3 regions of the Noviherbaspirillum sp. L7-7A genome follow, and region 2 is predicted to be linked to each of the others. Evidence: predicted binding sites of a transcription regulator. Region 2 holds the regulator's gene; each other region holds the start of a gene.

Region 1 (7,364 bases), 170 kb from region 2:
AGACAAATACCAGCCGGCGTCGCGGATCTCCGAGCCGGTTGAGGGCACGGTATAGGCCGGCGACAGGCGCGCAATCGATACCGGGTCGTACAGGTTTTGCGCCACGCCGATCGGGGTGGCTGACGTGCCCGACTCGGAACTACGGCGGTTCAGGTTGTAGCCGAGGCTGACTTCATGGGCAAGCGGCCCGGTGGCAAGCCGTCCGGTGATCTCGGCGCGATAATTCTCATTCTCATAGGCCTGGCCGCGGGCGAAGTAATTGAGCAGGGTGCCGTTGCCGCTGGCCAGGCTGTCGTTGCGGAATTCGGAAAAATGGCGGTCGCGCTCGGTGCGCGCCTTGCCGGCTTCCAGCAGCAGCGACCAATTGTCGTTGATCGAATAATCGGTGCGAAACAGCAGGTTGGTCGCCTGGGCATCGTATTTCTGCCATTCGGAAGCCAGGTTCTGGCGGTTGTCCGGCACGGCAGGCAGGACGATGCGGCCACTGCTGGCGGCAGGCAGGCGGATCGCCGCCTGCTCCGACACTTCCTTGCGGTAGTGCTCCAGGTCCAGCCTGAAGCCCAGGTCGCGGCTGGCGCGGAAGTCGAGCGCGGCGCTGGCCAGCCGACGGCTGCCGCCATAGTTGGCGATGCCGGTCTCTTCCCTGCCCTCGACCAGGTTGACGCGGGCGCCGAACTGCTGGGCGTCGCCGAAGCGCCGGCCGATGTCGGCATGCACGCTTGCGCCGCCGTACTGGTTGGCGGTCACGGCGAAGTTGGACACGTCCTGCCTGCCGGCCCGCCTGGTAACCAGGTTGACGATGCCCGACGGCGGCACGAAGCCGTAATACAGCGACGATGCGCCCTTCAGCACCTCGGCCCGCTCCTTGTTCTCCAGCGGCACGTCGATCAGGTTGATGATGGGCAGCGAGCCGTTGAGCCGGTAATTGCCGCGGTTTTCCACCAGAATGCCGCGGATGGCGATGTTGTCGTAGGTCGAGCCGGTCAGTTGCGAGCGGGTTACGCCGGCGGTATTGCGCAGCGCATCGAACAGGCCCGAGGCGGCCTGGGCATCCAGCACCTCGCGGGTTACCACATTGCTGGTCTGCGGCACGTCCAGCGGCGCGAGGTCGCGAAAGGTACCGACCTGCACGCTGCTTGACTTGTAGCTGCCGGCACGCTCGCCGGTTACGTCGACCGGCGCCAGTTCGGCGGGGGCGGTCTGGGCATGGACGGAAGGGAAATGGATGGCGGCCAGCGAGAAGGCAAGCGCAGTACGGCGCAATGGCATGGAATTTTCCTTGGTCTGGTGAATGCCCTCCCCGGCCGCAAGGCATGCGCGGCGTGCGGCAACGCCGCGGCCGGGTCGGGACGGAACAGAGGGATTTCTGGCTGACTGCCGGCAGGAAGGCCGGTCTGGCTGGCGGAAATGGCGATGAACGTGGCCGGGCGCTAGCCGCGCCGGTCACGGGGTCTCTTATCTTTTTGAAACACGACCGCCATTTTAATGGGAATCATTCTCATTTACAAATCGACAGGTGGAAAGGCAATCGATTGTGAGCTGGCGTTGGACTGGTTTCGCATGGCGCTCGTCTGCCGTTGGAAATTGCACGGCCTGGTCGACGGTCTTCCTGGATTGACCAATCGTGCAATGCCCCTGCGGGGTATTGCACCCTACGGGACGACGGTTGCGGTTCTCTTGCTTTCGACTGGTCGCGCCGGCTGCGCCGGCACAATGCAATCTTCCTCCGGCACTGCCCTTTAAAGTCTGGCCTGCCGGCGCAGCATGCTCCTGATGATCAGCGGCCGCGGGAGAACTTCGCCGCCAGCTGGTGCAGCTTTTCCTCGCTCTGGCGGCGCGCCTCTTCGGCTTGCTGGGCAGCGCGCTCGGCGCGGCGCTGGTCGGCTTCCTTCTTCAGCCGCTCGCGCACCGTCTGCGCGGCATGGCTGCGATGGGTTTCGGTGACTTCGCCATCGACCTGCCCTTCCAGGTTGAAGCGCTCGGTGGCCTTTTCCATGGCCTTCAGGTAACGCAGTGAATTGGTGTGCATGCCCAGGGCAATGCGCAGTACCTTGCGGTTGACATCGGGCAGCTTGGCGATGAGCTGCTTGTCGATGCCGATGGCCAGCGGCTTGGCTTGGCGGAACACCTCGAAATCAGCCTGCAGCTGTTTCAGCAGGACGCGTGCGGCCTGCGCCGGGCTGGGAACGGGAGTCGGTGTAGTCATGGACAGCTTGCGGGGTTGTTTTGAAATGGCGGGAGCATAGCACGCCGGCCGCCGTCGGCCGGCTGGCGCCGGGCCGGCGGCGGAAAAAAATCGCCGGATGGCGCGACGCCTCAGAACAGCTCGACCGCGCCGCCGACCTTGCCGCCCTGCAGGCGGCTGGCATAGTCCTGTTCACGGTTGACCAGGGTATTGTTGTTGAGTTCCCGCAGCTTCTTCACCAGCACCCGGCCGGTGCGCGGGAAGAAATAGACCTTGCGCGGAAAGATGTCGTTGAGGTCTTCCGCCACCACCCTGATGCCTTCAGCCTTGAGATAGGCCCGCACGAAGGCGGCATTGCGCTCGCCGACATTCAGCGCCGTCAGGCCGCGCAGCACATTGCCGCCGCCGAATACCTTGGCTTCCAGGTTTTCCCGGCGCGCGCCGCTTTTCAGCAGTTCGTTGATCAGCACTTCCATCGCAAAGGTGCCGTACCGGGCCGAAGCCGAAATCAGCGGATTGTCGCTGTCGCCGCCGTCCGGCAGCATGAAGTGGTTCATGCCGCCGATGCCGGAAACCCGGTCGCGTATGCAGGCCGCCACGCAGGAACCCAGCACCGTCACGATCAGCATGTCCTTGATGGTGCAATAGAACTCGCCAGGCAGGATCTTGGCGGCATCGCTATCGAAGGTGCGGTCGTAGTACAGGTTGCTGGCGAAATGCTCGGGCGTGGCGATAGGCATGGATGCTCTCAGAGTGTGCGAGCCGAAGCCAGCTGATAAACCGTCTTGGCGCGCAGCTTGAATGCGTCGCTGACATACAGGAAATTTTCCGAGTGGCCGGCAAACAGCAGGCCGTCGGGCTTCATCAGCGGCGCAAAGCGCGACAGGATGCGGCCCTGGGTCGGTTTGTCGAAATAGATCATCACATTGCGGCAGAAGACCACGTCGAAGGCCGACTTGATCGGATAGCTGTCGTCCAGCAGGTTGATCTGGCGGAAGGTGATCAGCTTGCGCAGTTCGGGCCGCACCCGCACCAGGCCGGCCTGGGCGCCGGTGCCGCGCTGGAAGAAGCGGCGCAGCCGCTCCGGCGAGAGCCGCTCCACCCGCTCTATCGGATAGACGCCGGCTTCAGCCGTGGCCAGCACATTGGTATCGATGTCGGTGGCCAGGATCTCCGCAGGCGGCGTCAGCGTGCCGTAGGCTTCGCACAGCGTCATTGCAATGGAGTACGGCTCCTCGCCGGTGGACGCGGCCGAGCACCAGACCTTGACGTCGCGCCGGTTGCGCACATGCTCGGCCAGGATAGGGAAATGATGCTCTTCCCGGAAAAACGAGGTCAGGTTGGTGGTCAGCGCATTGGTAAACGACTCCCACTCGGCGCTGGCGCGGTCGTGCTCCAGCATGTCCAGATAATGTTCGAAGGAATGCATGCCGATCGAGCGCAGCCGGCGTGCCAGGCGGCTGTAGACCATTTCCTGCTTGCCCGGCGCGAGCGCGATGCCGGCCTGCTTGTAGATCAGCGAACGAACCCGTTCGAAATCCCGAGCGGTGAATTCGAATTCCTTCAAGCCTTCGGCACGTTGCTGCACCCGGCTTGTTTTCATGCTGACGACCATCGTTTGCTCGCGGGGTTTGGTGTTGCGTTTTTCAAAATGGGGGCAATGCAGGTTCAGCGGGCTGCTGCCAGTCGTACCGCCCGCTGCAATTTCACTTTCTGCTTCTGCCTTTGATTATCGGCAGCCGGCGCTGAGTCTTTAGCAAGGTCTCCGCTGGCCCGACAGAAGCGGAGTTATATCTTAATTTCCTATAAGAAACAATAAGGAGTGTGCGCTTCCGGTCACACGCCGCCACACTGAGCCCGGCCTGGCTTCAGCTTTCCACGCAAAAATGCTATTGTGCGGCAATCGTTGCAACGTTCGATAAGAGCCATGCAACAAATTTACGAACAAGAAATAACAATTGCCGTTCAAGCCGAACGCGGCGCATGGCGGCACGAGAACAGCATGGCGGCAAGCATTCAGCAAGATAGCCAGGAGGCGGCCAACCAGGCGGGCACATCCCACCTGCTGGCCGTTGCTTCCAATACCCCGGGCCTGGTGTACCAGTTCCTGTTGCGCGATGACGGCACGCAGGCCTTTCCCTATCTGAGCCGCGGCTGCGCCAGCCTGCTGGGCATTTCCGCCAGCCGGCTGCGCAACGACCCCGGACTGCTGCTGCAGCTGATCGAACCCGAAGACCGCGCCTCCTACCTGGAGACGATGCAGGCTTCGGCCAGCCGCCTGGCCAGCTGGAACTGGGAAGGCCGGATCTGGATAGAGACCTGGCACGACATCAAATGGATCAACCTGCGCGCCACGCCGCGCCGCGTCGATGGCGTCGGCATCCAGTGGGACGGGCTGATGACGAACATCACCCAGGGCAAGAAGGCGGCGCAGGACATCCTGCGTTCGCGCCGCCAGCTGGAAGAACTGTCGGCCCACGTGGAGCGGGTCAAGGAAGAGGAACGCACCCGGATCGCCCGCGAGATCCACGACGACCTGGGCGGCAACCTGACCGCCATCAAGATGGCCCTGTCCCAGCTCACCCGGCGCCTGCCCCAGGGCGACACCCTGCTGCGCGAGAAGGCCGACTATGTGGATGCGCTGGTGGACCGCACCATCGAGGCGGCGCACCGCATTTCCCGCGACCTGCGCCCCAGCACGCTGGACCTGGGCATCGTCGCGGCGATTGCATGGCAGGCGCAGGAATTCGAGAAGCAGCTAGGCATACCGTGCGAGCTGCATGGGCCGGGCGCCAGCGGCGAGGATATCGACCTGCCGCCGGACCAGGCGACCGGCCTGTTCCGCATCTTCCAGGAAACCCTGACCAACATCGGCAAGCATGCAGAGGCGTCGCGGGTCGACGTGCGGCTGGACGTGCTGGATGATGCAATCGCGCTGGAAGTGCGCGACAACGGGCGCGGCCTGTCGCCGTCTGACCGGATGAAGCCCAAGTCCTTCGGCATACGCGGCATGGTCGAACGCGTGCATGCGCTGGGCGGCATGCTGGACGTCGGCCCGAACGACGCCGGGCCGGGCTGCCGGGTGGCGGTGCGGCTGCCGCTGCCGCCGGCGGCGCGTGAACATCATCGGGAAACGGCTGCGTCATGAACAGGAACAGCGGGAAAACCATCCGGGTGCTGATCGCCGACGACCATGCGATCGTACGCGAAGGCCTGAAGCAGATCCTGGCCGACACGGCCAATATCGTGGTCGAGGGCGAAGCCGAGAACGGCCTGTCGGCGGTGCAGCTGGTGCGCGGCTGCGACAGCAATGTGCTGCTGCTGGACATTTCCATGCCCGACCGCAGCGGCATCGAGGTGCTGAAGCAGATCCGCAAGGAAAAGCCGGCGCTGGCGGTGCTGATGCTGTCGATGCACCGGGAAGACCAGTACGCGGTGCGGGCGCTGAAGGCCGGCGCGTCCGGCTACCTGAACAAGCAGAGCGCCCCGGCCGAGCTGGTCAATGCGATCCGCCAGGTGGCGTCCGGGCGCAAGTACATCAGCCCGGAACTGGCGCAGCAGCTGGCCAACCAGGTCAGCGACGACCGCGACGAGGTGCTGCATGAAAGCCTGTCGGACCGGGAATTCCAGACCCTGACCATGATCGCCTCGGGCATGGCGGTCAGCGACATCGCCGCCGAGCTGGCGCTGTCGGTCAAGACCGTGAGCATGTACCGCTCGCGCCTGCTGGCCAAGATGCGGCTGCGGCACAATGCCGAACTGACCCATTACGCAATCAAGCACAAGCTGGTGGACTGATACCGGGCCCAGGCCCAGGCCTGCCATGACGCGCCATGTTGATGCCCGAATAAGGGCAGCTTTGCCCCTCTAAAGTCCTGATTGAAGCTGCCGTTATACCGTTAGAGTGTGATTTTCGCGCCTCGGGCGCTTTTACGACGCAAGTCGGCAGCGCGGCCTCAATCGGATCTGGAGACAGAAGTATGTTTGGAAGTATGCATGGCGCCATCAGCGCCTGTGCCCTGCCCGCCTCGCGGCGCGCCGACGACGCGGCCTGGTCCGGCCTGACGATGGCGGGCGCATGGCTATGAGCAGCGAGGAAGTCATCCGGCTGTATGAGAATGTATCGACGCTGACGCGCCAGATGCTCACCGCAGCCCGCTCGAATGACTGGGACGCGCTGCACCGGCTGGAACAGGCCTGCGCCGATCAGGTGGAAGTGCTCCGGCATGGCCAGCCGGCACCGGCGCTGCCGGCTGAACTGCGGGCGCGCAAGGTACGCCTCCTGCAATCCATCCTGGCGGACGACCGCGAGATACGCAACATTACCGAACCTTCATTGCACCAGCTGTCGCGGCTGCTGCAGGGCGTCGCGCAGCGGCCGTCCCAGCGCGATGGCCACAATGGTCATGGCGGCCACAACGGCCATAGCGGCCACAAGGGCTAGACCCTCCCATGGCGGTTACTCCTGGCATCAGCGGCACCGCCGCGGCTGCGCCCGTCGGCGCCGCGGTGCCGGTCGCCGCGCTCGGCGACCCCGGCCAGGAAAGCCTGCGCCGCCTCACCGCGCTGGAAACCGGCAAGGCCTTTCAGGCGCAGGTGCTGTCGCGCCTGTCCAATGGCGACTTCGTCGTGGGCATTGCCGACACCGCCGCCCGCATGGCTTTGCCGGAAGGCACCCGGGTCGGCGAACAGCTGTCGCTGACCATGGTGGGACGCGAGCCGCGCCCGCTGTTCCTGCTGGAGCGGCCTGCGGCCCAGGACCAGGCATTCGTCAGCCCCGCCGCCCGGCTGGTCAGCAGCCTCATGAAGGACCGGCCGGCTTCAGCGACGCCCGCAGCGCTGGCCGGCGCCGCGCCGCTGGCCGCGCCAGGCACGCCATTGCAGGCCGCGCCGCTGGCGCAGGCGCTGCAGAACAGCCTCGAGTACAGCGGCCTGTTCTATGAATCCCACGTCAGTCAGTGGGCGCACGGCGCCCGCTCCCTGCCCCAGCTGCAGCGCGAGCCGCAGATGCAGTTCCTGCAGATCATTCCTGCCGACAGTGTTTCCGAACTGCGGGTGGTGCAGGGCACGCCCGGCCTGGCCGCGGCTTCCCCTGCGGACGCCGCGCCGCCAATGCTGGACGCCGCGCCCCTGATCCGCCTGCAGCTCGACACCCTGGAACAGCGCAGCGTGAGCTGGC
Region 2 (7,364 bases):
CGGTCTTGAGCAGGTTCCAGAGTTTCTCCGCGCCGCGCTTGGCGATGGTGTGCTCGATCTGCATCGAGCCACGCAGGCGAACCACGTCTTCAGCGGTGTAAGGACGCTTCACGCCTTCCCAGCGCGCATTCTCTGCCCAATCTTTTTCCAGTGCCTGGATCTGCTCTTGACGGGTTGCCATGGTGATTTCTCCTGTGTTGATGTGAGTGATTCGGATCGGTCCGGAAGCGCTTGAAAACGTTCCGGCATGGGATAAATAGTAGGCTTTATTTTGCAGGGCAACAAGGTCTTATATAAGACATATGACATAAATAATTTTCTTTATAATCATAACTTTATTTCTCTTATTTTGCGATGCGGAATGATATTCCTGTTGGTGAAATCAAAATCTGGTGCCATGCGGCGAGCACTTTTCATAATATGGAAGTCTGTTTCCGGTTCATGAAATCATATCCTTTGCAACGTTCCTGTCTGCTCCGCGGCTAGTAAAGCCTGAAGGAAGCATCAATACTGGCTGAATGAGGTAATCGATTCAGCATGCCATGGCGAGGAACGTCTAAGTTCGATGCAGTGACAGAGCCGGCGCCCAATGCCCCACGACTAGCAATGTGGCGCATACACCGTCAAACGCAGCGCATTGAAAGGAGGCTTTATGTCCCATATAGGCAAACTGTATTTCCAGCCAAGATCAACTGCAGCCAGTGATCCAGACGATTCCGAATTGAAGCGTGAAGTTGCCGAGCCGACCGATGACGAAATCACCGAGTTTATTGCGAATGCCAAGAGGCCCGTCAGGGAAAGAACATCCAAAAGTTTGCCAGGTGCAAAATGTCTATATGAGATAAGCACCTTTGAGTACATCAAAGAAATGCTCGGCAATGTGTTCTATGACAATAAGCAGCGAAGGCAAGATGCGCATGATGCTATTGAAACTTATATACGTCCACGGCTTGCCCAAGCAACACTTTCGCCCGGCAAACGACAATCCCTACTCATGCAGTTGCACAATCGGGTTGAACAGCGGGAATTAACCTCTTCATACGAGAGTAGTGAGAGCGTACCGCATCAGGAGTCAGCTCACTCTTCTCAAGCCGCTCAGTTGATGTCAGCCAAGGAAAATACCGTCGAGAATGACATCCTTTTGCCATATGGAGTGTCTATTGCCTATGCAAAACCATCCCAGATAATTGCCAGAGCAAAGATCATCAAAGACAGGGAAATCAACCGGGATACCGGCAACAAGAATCTTCATTCGGATCAATACCTACTTTCTGCCACAGAAGATACCCCTTTAATCCCTGACTTTCACGATCGGATTCCGTACTACAAAAATGAGCTTGAAAAAGCTGGAGACGCTAATACCATCGTCCTTGAAGTATACGACGATAGGGAGGAAGAATGGCGTGCTGCCTATGCTGCAGCATATGCCTTTTGTACCGCTTCCGGCGAAACAAAGAGAATCATGCTGATTCCACCATTAAGGATCGTGGAAAAAAAAGAATTAGACAAGAAAAAAATGCCTGATCTCCAAGAAAGAGAAGTAATAAAGATCATGTCATGGATTAAGGAAGAAAAAAGTACTTACGTTACCAACGAAAATGAAAGTGATTTAGAGGATGATTTGGAATTCTCAATCAGGCCACGATCCGATACAGAACAAAAGCTGAAAGATAAGAAACTTAGGGAGGAAAAAGAACTTAGGGAGGAAAAAGAACTTAGGGAGGAAAAAGAACTTAGGGAAGAAAAAGAACTTAGGGAAGACCAAGCCCAAAATATCAGGATCAAGCGACCAATCAAAAAGAAGGTAATTAACTTGGAAAGTTTCGACGAAGGCAAAGATGTTGAAAAAACACCAAAAGAAAAAGCGGAGGATATAGAAAAAAAGCTGCGCCAGCTCAATAGCCTTGCGAGGCGAGGATCAGCTCCTCTTAGGCTGCATGAAATTGAGGTTAACGGCGCTATGGTGCTTCATTTGGGTCCGAGGGAGCCAACACAATACATTCGCGAAAGTTTGTGGCTCCTTCCTGCGGAAAAAAACGCCATGTGCGAAGAAATACATCACGCTATACAAAGGTATATTCGCCCTTGGCTAGAGCGACATGCTAAGGAGGCATTTCCTGCAAATTTTAAACCGAACATGCCGGAAAAGTTGGAGAACGCCGAAAACAATCCACAACCAGTCCACACCAACTTGCAAATTACAGAGCTTCTGGACAAATTGCATCACCGGGTCCATACCAAACGCATTCAACCCCAAGCCTTTTACGGCAATAAGCCCAAGGGCGCATCAGACAAACACGATGTCGACAGTGTTTACAGCCCGGATATGCGCAAGACGTTTAATGGCATGACCACGGTTCCTAAAGGTTTGTCCATCGCTAAAATTGCGCCGTTTAAAGTAATGGCGGATATACGAATTGTGACGCCAAAGACTCACCGTGTAGCAGATGCATTTCCGCGCACCGGGCTCAATGCCTGCCCTCCGAGCGGGTGGATAAGAAAAATGCGCGCAGAGAAGAACAATGCCGAACTCGCAAAAGAGAACTATAAAAGCATCCTGAATGCCTATGGGCAGAACAAGGAAACGATAGTGCTTGAAGTTCACTTCGATAAGCAGTCTCACTGGCGCGCGGCATATGCTGCCGCTAAAGAATGGCTGGCTAGCCAAGCTTCTCACAGCAGGCCGTCTATTATGCTTGTGCCCCCCTATGACTCAGATACTTTCACACCATCGGGTGACGCCAGGGTCGATAAGGAGGGATGGTCAAACCTGATGGCAGAATTGGTCGGCATGCACAATTTAGCAACTTGACATGCATCCTGCTGAAACTGTTTTGGCATGCAGGCCGCATAAAGAGCTGGGTGTATTGCTCACCGTACCCCCGCCCCAATCTCCACCTCCCGCTGCACATCCGGCAGATTCGACATGATCATCAACTGCACCCGCCGGTTGCGCAGCCGGCCTTCCGGCGTGTCGTTGGACTCCACCGGACGGTTCGCGCCGTGGCCGATGGCGGTCAAGCGCACCGGTGCCACGCCGTTGTCGATGAACAGCCGCACCACGCTGGAGGCGCGCACCGAGGACAGTTCCCAGTTCGAGGGATACAGCGCATTGCGGATCGGCACATTGTCGGTGTGGCCTTCCACCTGGATCGCATGCAGGTCGTCCTTCAGCACCTGCGCCACCGCGGCCAGCGCCTCGTTCGACTGCGCTGACAACTTCGCATCGCCCGGCGCGAACAGCACGCTGGCATTGATTTCCACCGTGATGCCGCGCGCGCCCTGGGTGACTTTCACCTTGCCCTGGCTGGCCAGAGGCGCCAGCGCGGTCAGCAGGTCGCGCGCGATGGTGGTCAGCTGCTCCTTCTCGCGCCGGATCGCATTGTCGTTCAGGCGGCTGCGGTAGAGGGACTGGCGCGGCAGCAGCGGCAATTCCGGCGCCAGCCTGTCACGTACCGGCGGCGTGGTGGCCGGCAGGCGACCGAAGGCGGTGGTCAGGGCATTGGATGCCACCTTGACCTTGCCGTCATTGACCGAGGACACCGCATACATCACCACGAAGAAGGCGAACAGCAGCGTGATGAAGTCGGCATAGGACACCAGCCAGCGCTCCTGGCTCTCCGGCTCCTCCTCGTAGCGTTTGCGCGCCATGGCCGGTTCAGGCGGCCCAGGCCGCCATGCGGTCCTCGATCAGGCGCGGGTTCTCGCCGGCGGCCAGGCCCGCCATCACTTCCACCAGCATCTCGCGCCGCCCCACTTCATTCTGCACTCGCGCCTTGAGCTTGCCGGCAAGCGGCAGGAACAGCAGGTTGGCCAGGCCTACGCCGTACACGGTGGCCACAAAGGCGACCGCGATGCCGGCGCCAAGCTTGCTCGGGTCGCCCAGGTTCTCCATTACCTGGATCAGGCCCAGCACCGCGCCCAGGATGCCGACCGTGGGCGCATAGCCGCCGGCCGATTCCCACACCTTCACCACGCCCCGCTCACGCCGCTCGTAGATATTGATGTCCTGCTCCAGCACCAGCCGCAGCCGGTCGCCGTCGGTGCCATCGACAATCATGCGCAAGCCTTTCCGGATGAAGGGATCGGGCTCGCGCTCGCAATAGCGCTCCAGGCTCAGCAGGCCTTCCCGGCGCGCGCTGTTGCTCCAGAAGACGAAGGAGCGCGACAGCCTGGCATGGTCGTCATCCGCCGGCAGGAAGGCATGGCGCGCCATGCGCAGGGCGGCGATGAAATTGCGCAGGCCCGACTGCATCAGCACCGCGCCCAGCGTGCCCACCACCACGATCAGGAAGGCCGCCGGCTGCAGCAGCGAGCGGGCCTGGCCGCCTTCGAGCATCTGGCCGGCGGCGATGCCGCCTACGGCCAGCAGCAGGCCGGCTAGGCTACCCCAGTCCATGCCTGCTCCCGGAGTCTGGCGCGCATGCGCGCGACGGCCTGGCTGTGCAGCTGGCAGACCCGCGATTCGGAGACGCCCATGATGGCGCCGATTTCCTTCAGATTCATTTCCTGCTCGTAGTACAGGCCCATCAGGATCTTCTCGCGCTCGGGCAGGGCCTCGATGGCCTCGATGACGGCGCTGCGAAAGCCCGTGTTCATCAGCGCCTGCAGCGGATCGGCCGAGCTGTCGGTGCAGTAGCGGTCCAGAAAGTGTTCGCCGGCTTCGCCATCCTGGAAGTCTTCGTAGTACACCAGCTGGTGGCCGCCGGCGTCGGCCAGCATGTCCTGGTATTCCGCCAGCGACATCTTGAGCCGCCCCGCCACTTCGCTCTCGGTGGGCGGGCGGCCCAGCTTCTGCTGCATCTCGGTCATCGCGACCTCGATCTTGCGCATGTTCTGGCGCATGTTGCGCGGCATCCAGTCGCTGCTGCGCAGTTCATCCAGCATCGCGCCGCGTATGCGCTGCACCGCATAGGTCTCGAACTGCGCGCCGTGGGTTTCCTCATAGCGGCTGATCGCATCCAGCAGGCCGATCATGCCGGCCTGGATCAGGTCGTCGACCTCGACGCTGGGCGGCAGCTTGGCGCGCATCAGGTGCGCCAGCTTCTTCACCAGCGGCGCATGCTGCGTCAGCAAGTGGTTGCGGTCGGATTTTCCTTGTACGGTGTACATGTGCTTCAAGCCCCGATGGTGGCGCCGCAGGGCAGCGCGCTGCGCCGGCCGCCCGCCTGCATCGTGCAGCGGGAAAAGCGGCCGGCCAGGTCGCGGAACGCCACGGAGGCGCCCGCCAGTGGAAATGCGTCGATCACGGTACGGCCCAGGCGTGTGGCCCGCACCAGATGCTCGTCATGCGGAACCGACCCGATGGATTGCAACTCCAGCGCCAGGTAACGCCGGGCGGCCGCTGCGATGTTCTTGTAGATCATGCCGGCGCGCACGATGCCGGCGCCGGTCACCAGCACGCTGACCGGGCGGCGGCCATAACGCTCCGACACCCGCTTGATCAGCGCATAGGCGGCGGTAATCGATTCCGGGCTGTCTTCCACCTGCACCACGATGTCGCCCTCGCCCATCGCCTCTAGCGGCAAGGCGTTGGCGGCGTCGAGCTCGGCATCGACCAGCACGATGTCATTGTCCAATGACAGCTTTGCAAACAGCGCCGACAGATGCTCGCGCTCGAAGGCATTGGTGCTGCCGCGGGCCATGACGGCAATGCCAAAGCCCTGCGGCATCGGCAGCACCACGTCGGCCAGCCGCGCTTCGGCGCGCGCCGCCTGCAGCAGCGTGCCGCCATGCATGCGGTCCAGCCCGGCACCCACGCCGCGCGCGGTGGCGCAGGCGTCGAGCAGCAGCACGCCGCTGCCGGTGCGGGCCAGCGAGGCGCCCAGGTTCAGCAGCGTGGCGCTTTTTTCATGGTCGGGCGTGGCCGACAGAAAGGTCAGCACCCGCGGCGCCGGTTTGGCGATCATGCGGCGCAGGCCTTCGGCCTGGTCGATGCGGATGCTAGCCAATTGCCACCTCGCGCAGCGACTGGTCATTCATCATGCGGGCGGTGTTGCCGATCACCAGTGGCAATTCGTCGTCCTGGTACTGGAACGGCGCGGTTTCGCGCTTCATCTTGAAGGCGCGGTCGATCAGGAAATTGGGGCGGGCCAGGTGCAGGTCTTCCGGCACCCGCTGGCCATTGGCGATGTATTGCAGCTGCAGCTTCTGGCGGATGATCACGTCCAGCACGCTGCCGATGGTGGCGGCTTCGTCGAGCTTGGTGATGATGGCGCCGGCCAGGCCGTTGCCCTTGTAGGCGCGCACCACTTCATTGAGCGTCTCGCCGGTGGAGGTGGCCGACATGCACAGGATGCGCTTGACCGGGGTGTCGGCGCCGGACAGCATCGCCACCTGCTCCGCCACCATCTGGTCGCGCTGGCTGGCGCCGGCGGTATCGATCAGCACGGTGTGCTTGTTCTTCAGCTCGGACAACGCGATGCGCAGGTCGGCCTCATCCTTCACCGAATGCACCATCACGCCGAGGATCTTGCCGTAGATGCGCAGCTGCTCGAAGCCGCCGATACGATAGCCGTCGGTGGTGATCAGGGCCAGCTTGCCGGCGCCGTGGCGCATCACGCACCGCGCCGCCAGCTTGGCGGTGGTGGTGGTCTTGCCCACGCCGGTGGGGCCCACCAGGGCGAACACGCCGCCGTTGTCGAGGATCGCGTTTTCATCGGGCGCGGCCGACAGGTTGCGCATCAGGACGCCCTTGATCCAGGCCATGCCGTCCACGCCGTCATGCTCGGGCAGTTTTTCGGTGAGATAGCGCGCCAGGCTGGCGGAAAAGCCGGCGGCCAGCATCTCGCGCATGACGGTGGCCTTCATCGGTTCGCGGCGGTGCTGCGCCCCCCAGGAAATCTCGGCCAGCTGCGCTTCCATCATGCTGCGCATGGAGCGGATCTCTTCCATCATCTGGCGCATCTCGGCCTGGCTGTTGTCGACTGGGGCGCTGGCAGCGCGTGGCTGCGGCGCGTTCTGGCGCTCGACCGGCGCGGATGCCACAGCCACGGGCGCCGGCACTTCCACGGGGGTGGGTTTCAGGCGCTCGAAGGCGCTGGCGGTCGACCCGTTGCGCAGCTGCGGCTGAACCCGTGCCTGTTCCACTTCCGGCGATCGTGCCGGCGCAGGGATCGGTGCGGGCGCTGCGGCCGGCATGCGCCTGCCGGCCAGGGCGGCCACCAGCGGCTGGGGCAGCACTTCCTTTTCCACCGCCGGCTCGGCCAGGGAAGCCATATCGGCGCTGGCCAGGGCCAGCACCTCGACGCTGCCATTGACCGTGCGATTGGACAGGATCACCGCGTCGGCGCCGAGCGCGTCACGGACCATGCGCAAAGCCTCGCGAGATGTCCGGGCAGAGAATTTCTTGACGTTCATTTTTG
Region 3 (7,364 bases), 1.4 Mb from region 2:
GCGCCATGCCGATGACCGGGATGGCGCGCTTCAGTATCTTATTGTCTCGCAGCGAGAACGCGGGTTCGGCAGCAGTGAACCTGCGGATTCCGGAGCGCCAGTATAGCGGCTGCGTCAACGGCTGGCCTCAGCCCGGCCGGCCACGCATCATGGCCGTTGAGCCGGCTGACGGCCTTCGTCCGGCTGGCGTCAGATTTCCACCATCTCGAAATCGGCCTTGGAGACGCCGCAATCCGGGCATTCCCAGTTGTCGGGAATGTCGTTCCAGCGGGTGCCGGCGGGGATGCCATCCTCCGGCATGCCGATGCTTTCATCGTAGACAAAGCCGCAAACGACGCATTGATAGGTTTTCATTGGGTTCCCTTTGTTGAAGTTGAATTCATTGTGCCGTCAGGCGGCCTTGCCGAGCGCGTTCAGCACGTCGCGATAATGGTTGGCGTGGCGCTCCTCAACCTTGGCCAGCGCGGCGAAGCGCTTGGCCGCCATTTCCAGGGTGCGACGGAAATTCTCGGCATGCTCCTTGGATTCGGCGATTTGCTCATCGAACTCCGCCACGGCAGCCTGATTGCCTTCTTCCACTGCAAGGTGGCGGAACTTCGGATACATCTCGGTATATTCGTACGTTTCTCCTTCGATCGCGATTTCCAGCGCTTTCGCAGGAGTCATCTTCGCCTTGGGATAAAGCAGATCGAGATGGCCGAAGGCATGCATGACTTCCTGGTCAGCGGTGGCTTCGAAGGCCTTCGCGACATCTTCGGCGCCGGCGGCACGCGCCAGCTTGGCGAAATAACGGTACTTGATATGCGCCATCGACTCGCCGGCAAACGCGGCTTCGAGGTTTTGCACCGTAACGGAATTGTGGTCGGCCATGATGTACTCCCTTATGAAATTAATTCGGCAAATCAGAATGGAGTGGATCATAGCCAAAATAAATCGATCTGCGAAATTGATTGTAGTTATCGAAGGGATAGCTTTCAAGAATATTCTTGGCAGAAATGTATTGCACCTTATTAACCAACTCTTGATTCGTGAAAATACCTATTAGTTCAATGTCAAGCGTCTGCTAAAATCGTCAGCTTTCCGTAAGAATTCATAGGAAGGTTGCAATGGATACGCCGAACGACCAGAAAGAAGAAATTCGCCAGCAATTGCGCCAGGCGGCGCTCGAATATCATGAATTTCCGACTCCCGGAAAAATCAGCGTTACTCCCACCAAGCAACTGACCAACCAGCGCGACCTGTCGCTGGCCTATTCACCCGGCGTGGCAGCTGCCTGCGAGGAAATCGTGGTCGACCCGGCCAACGCGTTCCGCTATACCGCGCGTGGCAACCTGGTTGCCGTGATTTCCAACGGTACCGCCGTCCTCGGGCTGGGCAATATCGGCGCGCTGGCTTCCAAGCCGGTGATGGAAGGCAAGGGCGTGCTGTTCAAGAAGTTCGCCGGCATCGATGTCTTCGACATCGAAGTCAATGAAACCGACCCCGACAAGCTGTGCGACATCATTGCCGCGCTGGAGCCGACCTTCGGCGGCGTCAACCTCGAAGACATCAAGGCGCCCGAGTGCTTCTACATCGAGCGCAAGCTGCGCGAGAAGATGAAGATCCCGGTCTTCCACGACGATCAGCATGGCACTGCCATCATCGTTGGCGCCGCCATCCTGAATGGCCTGAAGGTGGTCGGCAAGGACATGAAGGAATGCAAGCTGGTCGTCAGCGGCGCCGGCGCGGCTGCGCTGGCCTGCCTGGACTTGCTGGTCGACCTCGGCTTCCCGATCGAGAACATCTGGGTCACCGACCTGGCCGGCGTGGTGTATTCCGGCCGCGTCGAACTGATGGACCCGGACAAGGCGCGCTTTGCGCAGCCGACCGAGGCCCGCAGCCTGAACGACGTGATCGCCGATGCCGACATCTTCCTCGGCCTGTCGGCCGGCGGCGTGCTGAAGCAGGACATGGTCATGAAGATGGCGCCGCGTCCGCTGATCCTGGCGCTGGCCAACCCGAATCCGGAAATCACGCCGGAAGACGTGAAGGCAGTGCGCAGCGACGCCGTGATCGCCACCGGCCGTTCGGACTACCCGAACCAGGTCAACAATGTGCTGTGCTTCCCGTACATCTTCCGCGGCGCGCTCGATTGCGGCGCGACCACCATCACCCGCGACATGGAAATCGCCTCGGTGCATGCGATCGCGGGCCTGGCGCAGGAAGAGCAGTCCGACATCGTCGCCACCACCTACGGCATCACCAACCTGTCCTTCGGCCCGGAATACATCATCCCCAAGCCTTTCGATCCGCGCCTGATGGAGCGCATCGCGCTGGCGGTGGCCAAGGCGGCCGAGGCGGGCGGCGTTGCCGCACGCCCGATCCAGGATGTGCAGGCCTATACCGAACGCCTGCAGCAATTCGTCTACCGCAGCGGCACCTTCATGAAGCCGATCTTCGCGGTGGCCAAGAAGGCGCCGGCGGAACTGAAGCGCATCGTCTATGCCGAGGGCGAGGAAGAGAAAGTGCTGCGCGCGGTGCAGGTGGTGGTCGACGAGACCCTGGCCAAGCCTATCCTGGTGGGCCGTCCGGCCGTGCTGGCGCAGCGCATCGAGAAGTTCGGCCTGCGCCTGCGTCCGGGCGTGGACTTCGAGGTCATCAACCCCGAATATGACGAGCGTTTCCGCAGCTACTGGGAGACCTATCTGCAGATGACGATCAGGAAAGGCATCAGCCAGCAGTACGCCAAGCTGGAGATGCGCCGTCGTCATACGCTGATCGGCGCCATGATGGTCCACAAGGGCGATGCCGACGGCATGATCTGCGGCACCTACGGCACCACCGACGTGCATCTGCGCTACATCGATCATGTGCTGGGCAAGCGCGAGGGCGTCAATGTCTATGCGGCGATGAATGCGCTGCTGCTGCAGGACCGCCAGATCATGATCGTCGACACCCATGTCAACGAGAACCCGAGCGCCGAGCAGATCGCCGAGATCACGCTGCTGGCCGCCGAGGAAATGCGCCGCTTTGGCCTGATGCCGCGGGTGGCGCTGCTGTCGCATTCCAACTTCGGCACCAGCAACAGCGAGTCGGCAAGAAAGATGCGCACCGCGCTCGGCCTGCTGCGCGAGCTGGACCCGCAGCTGGAAGTCGACGGTGAAATGCATGGCGACACCGCATTGAACCCGGCGCTGCTGAAGCGCACCATGCCGGAAAGCAGCCTGAGCGGCGAAGCCAACCTGCTGGTGATGCCCAACATCGACGCCGCCAACATTGCCTACAACCTGCTCAAGACCACGGCCGGCAACGGCATCGCGATCGGGCCGGTGCTGCTGGGTTGCGCCAAGCCGGTACATATCCTGACGCCGTCGGCCACCGTGCGCCGTATCGTGAACATGACGGCGCTGTGCGTGGTAGATGCGGTGTATCAGCGCTGAGCGCTTTGGGTTTTGAACAAAAACCGCTGCTGAAGGCAGCGGTTTTTTTTGCCTTTTGTTTTATTTGCGTGGCAGGGTGGCCGGCGATGAAAATGGCTCTTGACGTGAAGGGAATGTCGCTCGCGTAGGAGGCAATACCCGAAGGGCATTGCACCATGGGTCGCAAACCGTAATAGTCATGTCGGCCGACTTCTTGATCGACTAATAGTGCAATGCCCCTGCGGGGTATTGCACCCTACGAACCTGCAGTTTTCGTACTTCGGTAGCGTTGTCACGGCGCCCTCAACGGCGCTTGAATGGCAACAGCCTTATTCCCCCGCCAGCTTCAGGCCAATGATCCCGGCCACGATCAGCCCCACGCTGACCAGCCGTGCCGGGCTGGCGGATTCGCCGAACAGCACGATGCCAAGGATGACTGTGCCGACCGCGCCCACGCCTACCCAGACCGCGTACGCTGTCCCCACCGGCAGGGCGCGCATTGCAACGCCAAGCAATCCTATGCTGACCAGCATTGCAGCGGCGGTGCCGAGGCTGGGCCAGAGGCGGGTGAAGCCTTCGGTGTATTTGAGGCCAATGGCCCAGGCCACTTCGAACAGGCCGGCGATGATGAGAAGTATCCAGTCCATGAATCCGTAAAGGCGACGCGCGCCGTTGAACGCAAAGCCTCAACGGTACGCAATCCGCGGCAATCGGTGAAGAGCGCAAGCAAGCCTTCTGCCTCGCTGCACATGGATGTGCCGTTTATGCAGGATTATTAAAGAATTTGCATCAGTTGCCGTTAAAGCCGGGCCATCAGGGCCGACTAGTCAACTGTCAAGTCTTTTTAAAAAAAACTTCAAAAAGTTCCTCAAGGTTTTTCAGGACCCTCCGTTAAGTAACTTGTAACCCGCAGGGAACGCCGAACAGGGCACCGAACGGGCTGGCTGAGTAGCCAGATTTCTTAACCAGTTTCTTAGGAGAACAGCATGTCCGTTATCAATACCAACGTCGCTTCCCTGAATGCACAACGTAACCTGAGCAGCTCGTCGGCTGGCCTCACGACTTCCCTGCAGCGCCTGTCTTCCGGCCTGCGCATCAACAGCGCCAAGGATGACGCCGCCGGCATGGCGATCTCGGAGCGCATGACCGCCCAGATCCGCGGCTCGAATCAAGCAGCTCGTAACGCCAACGACGGCATCTCGCTGGCGCAGACCGCCGAAGGCGACCTGGGCTCGATCTCCAACAACCTGCAGCGCATGCGTGAGTTGTCGGTGCAGGCAGCCAATGCTTCGAACAGCGATTCGGACCGTGCTGCGTTGCAGACCGAAGTCACCGCGCTGAAGAGCGAGATTGACCGCGTTGCGAAGAACTCCTCGTTTAACGGCGTGAAGCTGCTGGATGGCTCGTTCAATGCACAGACCTTCCAGATCGGCGCGAACAACACTGACAACGACCGCATTACTGTCAACAAGATCGGCAGCGCACGTACGTCTGAACTGGGCAGCGCTGGCCAGTCGAGCAGCGCGAAGCTGACCAGCGGCGCAACCACCGCTGCGCTTGCCGCCGGCGACTTGACCCTGAACGGCCAGCAGGTTGGCGCCTCCAACGTTGGCGCCGCGCCCGGTCAGTCGGCCGCCAGTGCCTACTCGGTTGCCAACGCGATCAATGCCGTATCGGCTCAAAGCGGTGTGACCGCAACCGCCAATTCGACCGCCGTACAAGGCAGCGCGGCCACGGCTTTCACGGCGGTTGCTGCAAATACGTTCAATGTCAACGGCGTGGATGTCGGCGCGATCGCTGCCGGCACGACTGCTGCCGGCCAGGGCGCGAACGTTGCCGCCGCCATCAACAAGATCAGTTCCCAGACCGGCGTGACGGCGACTGCGGATGCCACAACTGGCGCAGTCAAGCTGACTGCTGCGGACGGTCGTGACGTGGCGCTGGGAATGAATGGCAGTGCCGCCGATGCCGCAACTGCCACTGCAAACAAGACCGCACTGGATGCGCAGACCGGCTTGAGCATGGGCACGCAATCCGTCACCGGCGGCACCGCCGGCGTAGCGGCTACCACCCACGGCACGGTTAGCCTGTCGAGCACGAGTTCCGCCGGCATCGTCGTCGGCGGCGCAAGCGTGGCAAAGGCTGGCCTGGCCACCGGCGTCACCGCTGCCACCACAGTGTCCTCGGTCTCAAGCGTCGAAAACATCGACATCTCCACCGCCGCCGGCGCCCAGAAAGCCCTGGAAGCCATCGACGGCGCGCTGAAGTCGATCAACGACAGCCGCTCCGACCTCGGCGCCCTGCAGAACCGCTTCGGCTCGGTGGTCTCCGGCCTGGCGACCACGACCGAGAACCTGTCGGCATCGCGTAGCCGCATCACCGATACCGACTTCGCTTCGGAGACCGCGAACATGACCCGCAGCCAGATCCTGCAGCAGGCCGGTACCGCGATGCTGGCCCAGGCCAACCAGCTGCCCAACAGCGTGATGTCGCTGCTGAGGGGTTAATCGCCGGGCTCGCCCGGTAACGTTTCAGGACGTTCTCTCGAATAAAACGGAAAACGGGCGACTGTTTTCCGTTTTGTCATTAGCAGAAAGGGTGCATCATGAACATCGCTCCAGTATCAGGCGCCGGTTTGTCGCCGCTCGCCACGCAGGGCGCAGACAACAAACAGACGGATCTGCAGCTGCGCGCGGCGCGGCAGCCGGAGGCCGTGAAGCAGCAGGAAGTGGCTGGTATCAGTACCGGCGCCGAAACGGCCGAAGCCGATCCGAAGGAAGTCAGGCAGCGGGTGGAAGAACTCAATGCCGCAATGAAGCAGCATGCCAGCAGCATCCTGTTCTCCATCGACGAGGATTCGGGCCGCACCATCGTCAAGGTGGTCGACACCGACACCGATACCGTGCTGCGGCAATACCCGTCCAAGGAACTGCTGGCGATATCGAAGCAGATCGACAAGTTCCAGGGCATGTTCATCAAGACGCAGGCATAACACGCAAGGAGTATCGCAAATGGGCTTGTCCTCTCCCGGCATCGGTTCCAACCTGGACATCAACACCATCGTGACCCAGCTGATGTCGGTTGAAGGACGCAAGCTGACTTCGCTCCAGACCCAGGAAGCGTCCTACCAGTCCAAGGTGTCGGCCTTCGGGCAGGTGCAAAGCGCATTTTCGACATTCCAGACCGCCGTCAATTCACTGTCGACGGTGCAGCAGTTCCAGGCCGCCACCGCCAGCGTGGCCGATGCCGCAGTGCTGTCGGCCAAGGCGACGTCGGCCGCCACGCCCGGCGCCTATGCGCTGGAAGTGAGCAAGCTGGCGCAGGCCCAGAAGCTTGTGACAGCAGGCCAGGCATCGACCGCGACGACGGTAGGCACCGGCACCATCACCTTCCAGTTCGGCACCATCGCCGGAGCGGTTGAAACCCCGGCCGGCTCAGGCATCTATCCCGCGCCGCCCAGGAACGCCGACGGCACCTACACCGGCGCGACCTTCAAGCCCGGCACCGCTGAAAGCAAGACCGTCACCATCGGCTCCAGCAACAATTCCCTGGCCGGCATACGCGATGCAATCAATGGCGCCAAGATCGGCGTGACCGCCACCATCGTCAACGATGGCGGCGCCCAGCCCAACCGTCTGGTGCTGACCAATACCGCCACCGGCGAAGCCAGCAGCATGAAGATATCGGTATCTGACGACCCGGACGGCGGCCTGTCGGGCCTGCTCAACCATGACCCGGCAAGCGCAACGCAGAACCTGAAGGAAACGGTGGCGGCGCAGGATGCCGAATTCACCCTCGACGGCCTGAAGGTGAAGAAGCCATCCAACACCGTCACCGACGCCATTGCCGGCGTGACGCTCAACCTGGCCAAGACCAATGCCGGCAGCCCGACCACGCTGACGGTGGCGCGCGACAGCGCCTCGGTCGTATCGGCAGTCAACAAGTTCGTCAGCGCCTACAATGCCA

What was found. Region 2 encodes FliA, which starts transcription of late flagellar genes. Its sites were predicted from a motif close to CTAAAGTTTNNNNNNNNNNNGCCGNTA; they were not measured.
Region 1: KTQ42_RS07885 (flagellar protein FliT) is a predicted target of FliA. The motif match lies at 6,053-6,079, and genes of this name have one in related genera.
Region 3: KTQ42_RS02210 (flagellin) is a predicted target of FliA. The motif match lies at 4,266-4,292, and genes of this name have one in related genera.

What each region holds. Positions count from the first base shown of each region.
Region 1 is NZ_JAHQRJ010000001.1:1,728,535-1,735,898, forward strand. Features, by position in the region: gene KTQ42_RS07855 (TonB-dependent siderophore receptor) at 1-1,269, opposite strand, end outside; gene KTQ42_RS07860 (ProQ/FinO family protein) at 1,778-2,206, opposite strand; gene cheD (chemoreceptor glutamine deamidase CheD) at 2,317-2,925, opposite strand; gene KTQ42_RS07870 (CheR family methyltransferase) at 2,934-3,788, opposite strand; gene KTQ42_RS07875 (sensor histidine kinase) at 4,188-5,333, shown strand; gene KTQ42_RS07880 (response regulator transcription factor) at 5,330-5,983, shown strand; gene KTQ42_RS07885 (flagellar protein FliT) at 6,264-6,629, shown strand; gene KTQ42_RS07890 (flagellar hook-length control protein FliK) at 6,638-7,364, shown strand, end outside.
Region 2 is NZ_JAHQRJ010000001.1:1,894,851-1,902,214, forward strand. Features, by position in the region: gene aceA (isocitrate lyase) at 1-181, opposite strand, end outside; gene KTQ42_RS08615 (hypothetical protein) at 653-2,812, shown strand; gene motD (flagellar motor protein MotD) at 2,872-3,651, opposite strand; gene KTQ42_RS08625 (flagellar motor protein) at 3,659-4,399, opposite strand; gene KTQ42_RS08630 (RNA polymerase sigma factor FliA) at 4,381-5,112, opposite strand; gene KTQ42_RS08635 (antiactivator of flagellar biosynthesis FleN protein) at 5,118-5,951, opposite strand; gene flhF (flagellar biosynthesis protein FlhF) at 5,944-7,359, opposite strand; gene KTQ42_RS08645 (hypothetical protein) at 7,356-7,364, opposite strand, start outside.
Region 3 is NZ_JAHQRJ010000001.1:480,270-487,633, forward strand. Features, by position in the region: gene KTQ42_RS02190 (rubredoxin) at 190-354, opposite strand; gene KTQ42_RS02195 (rubrerythrin family protein) at 391-870, opposite strand; gene KTQ42_RS02200 (NADP-dependent malic enzyme) at 1,107-3,419, shown strand; gene sugE (quaternary ammonium compound efflux SMR transporter SugE) at 3,728-4,045, opposite strand; gene KTQ42_RS02210 (flagellin) at 4,385-5,905, shown strand; gene KTQ42_RS02215 (flagellar protein FlaG) at 6,004-6,390, shown strand; gene fliD (flagellar filament capping protein FliD) at 6,410-7,364, shown strand, end outside.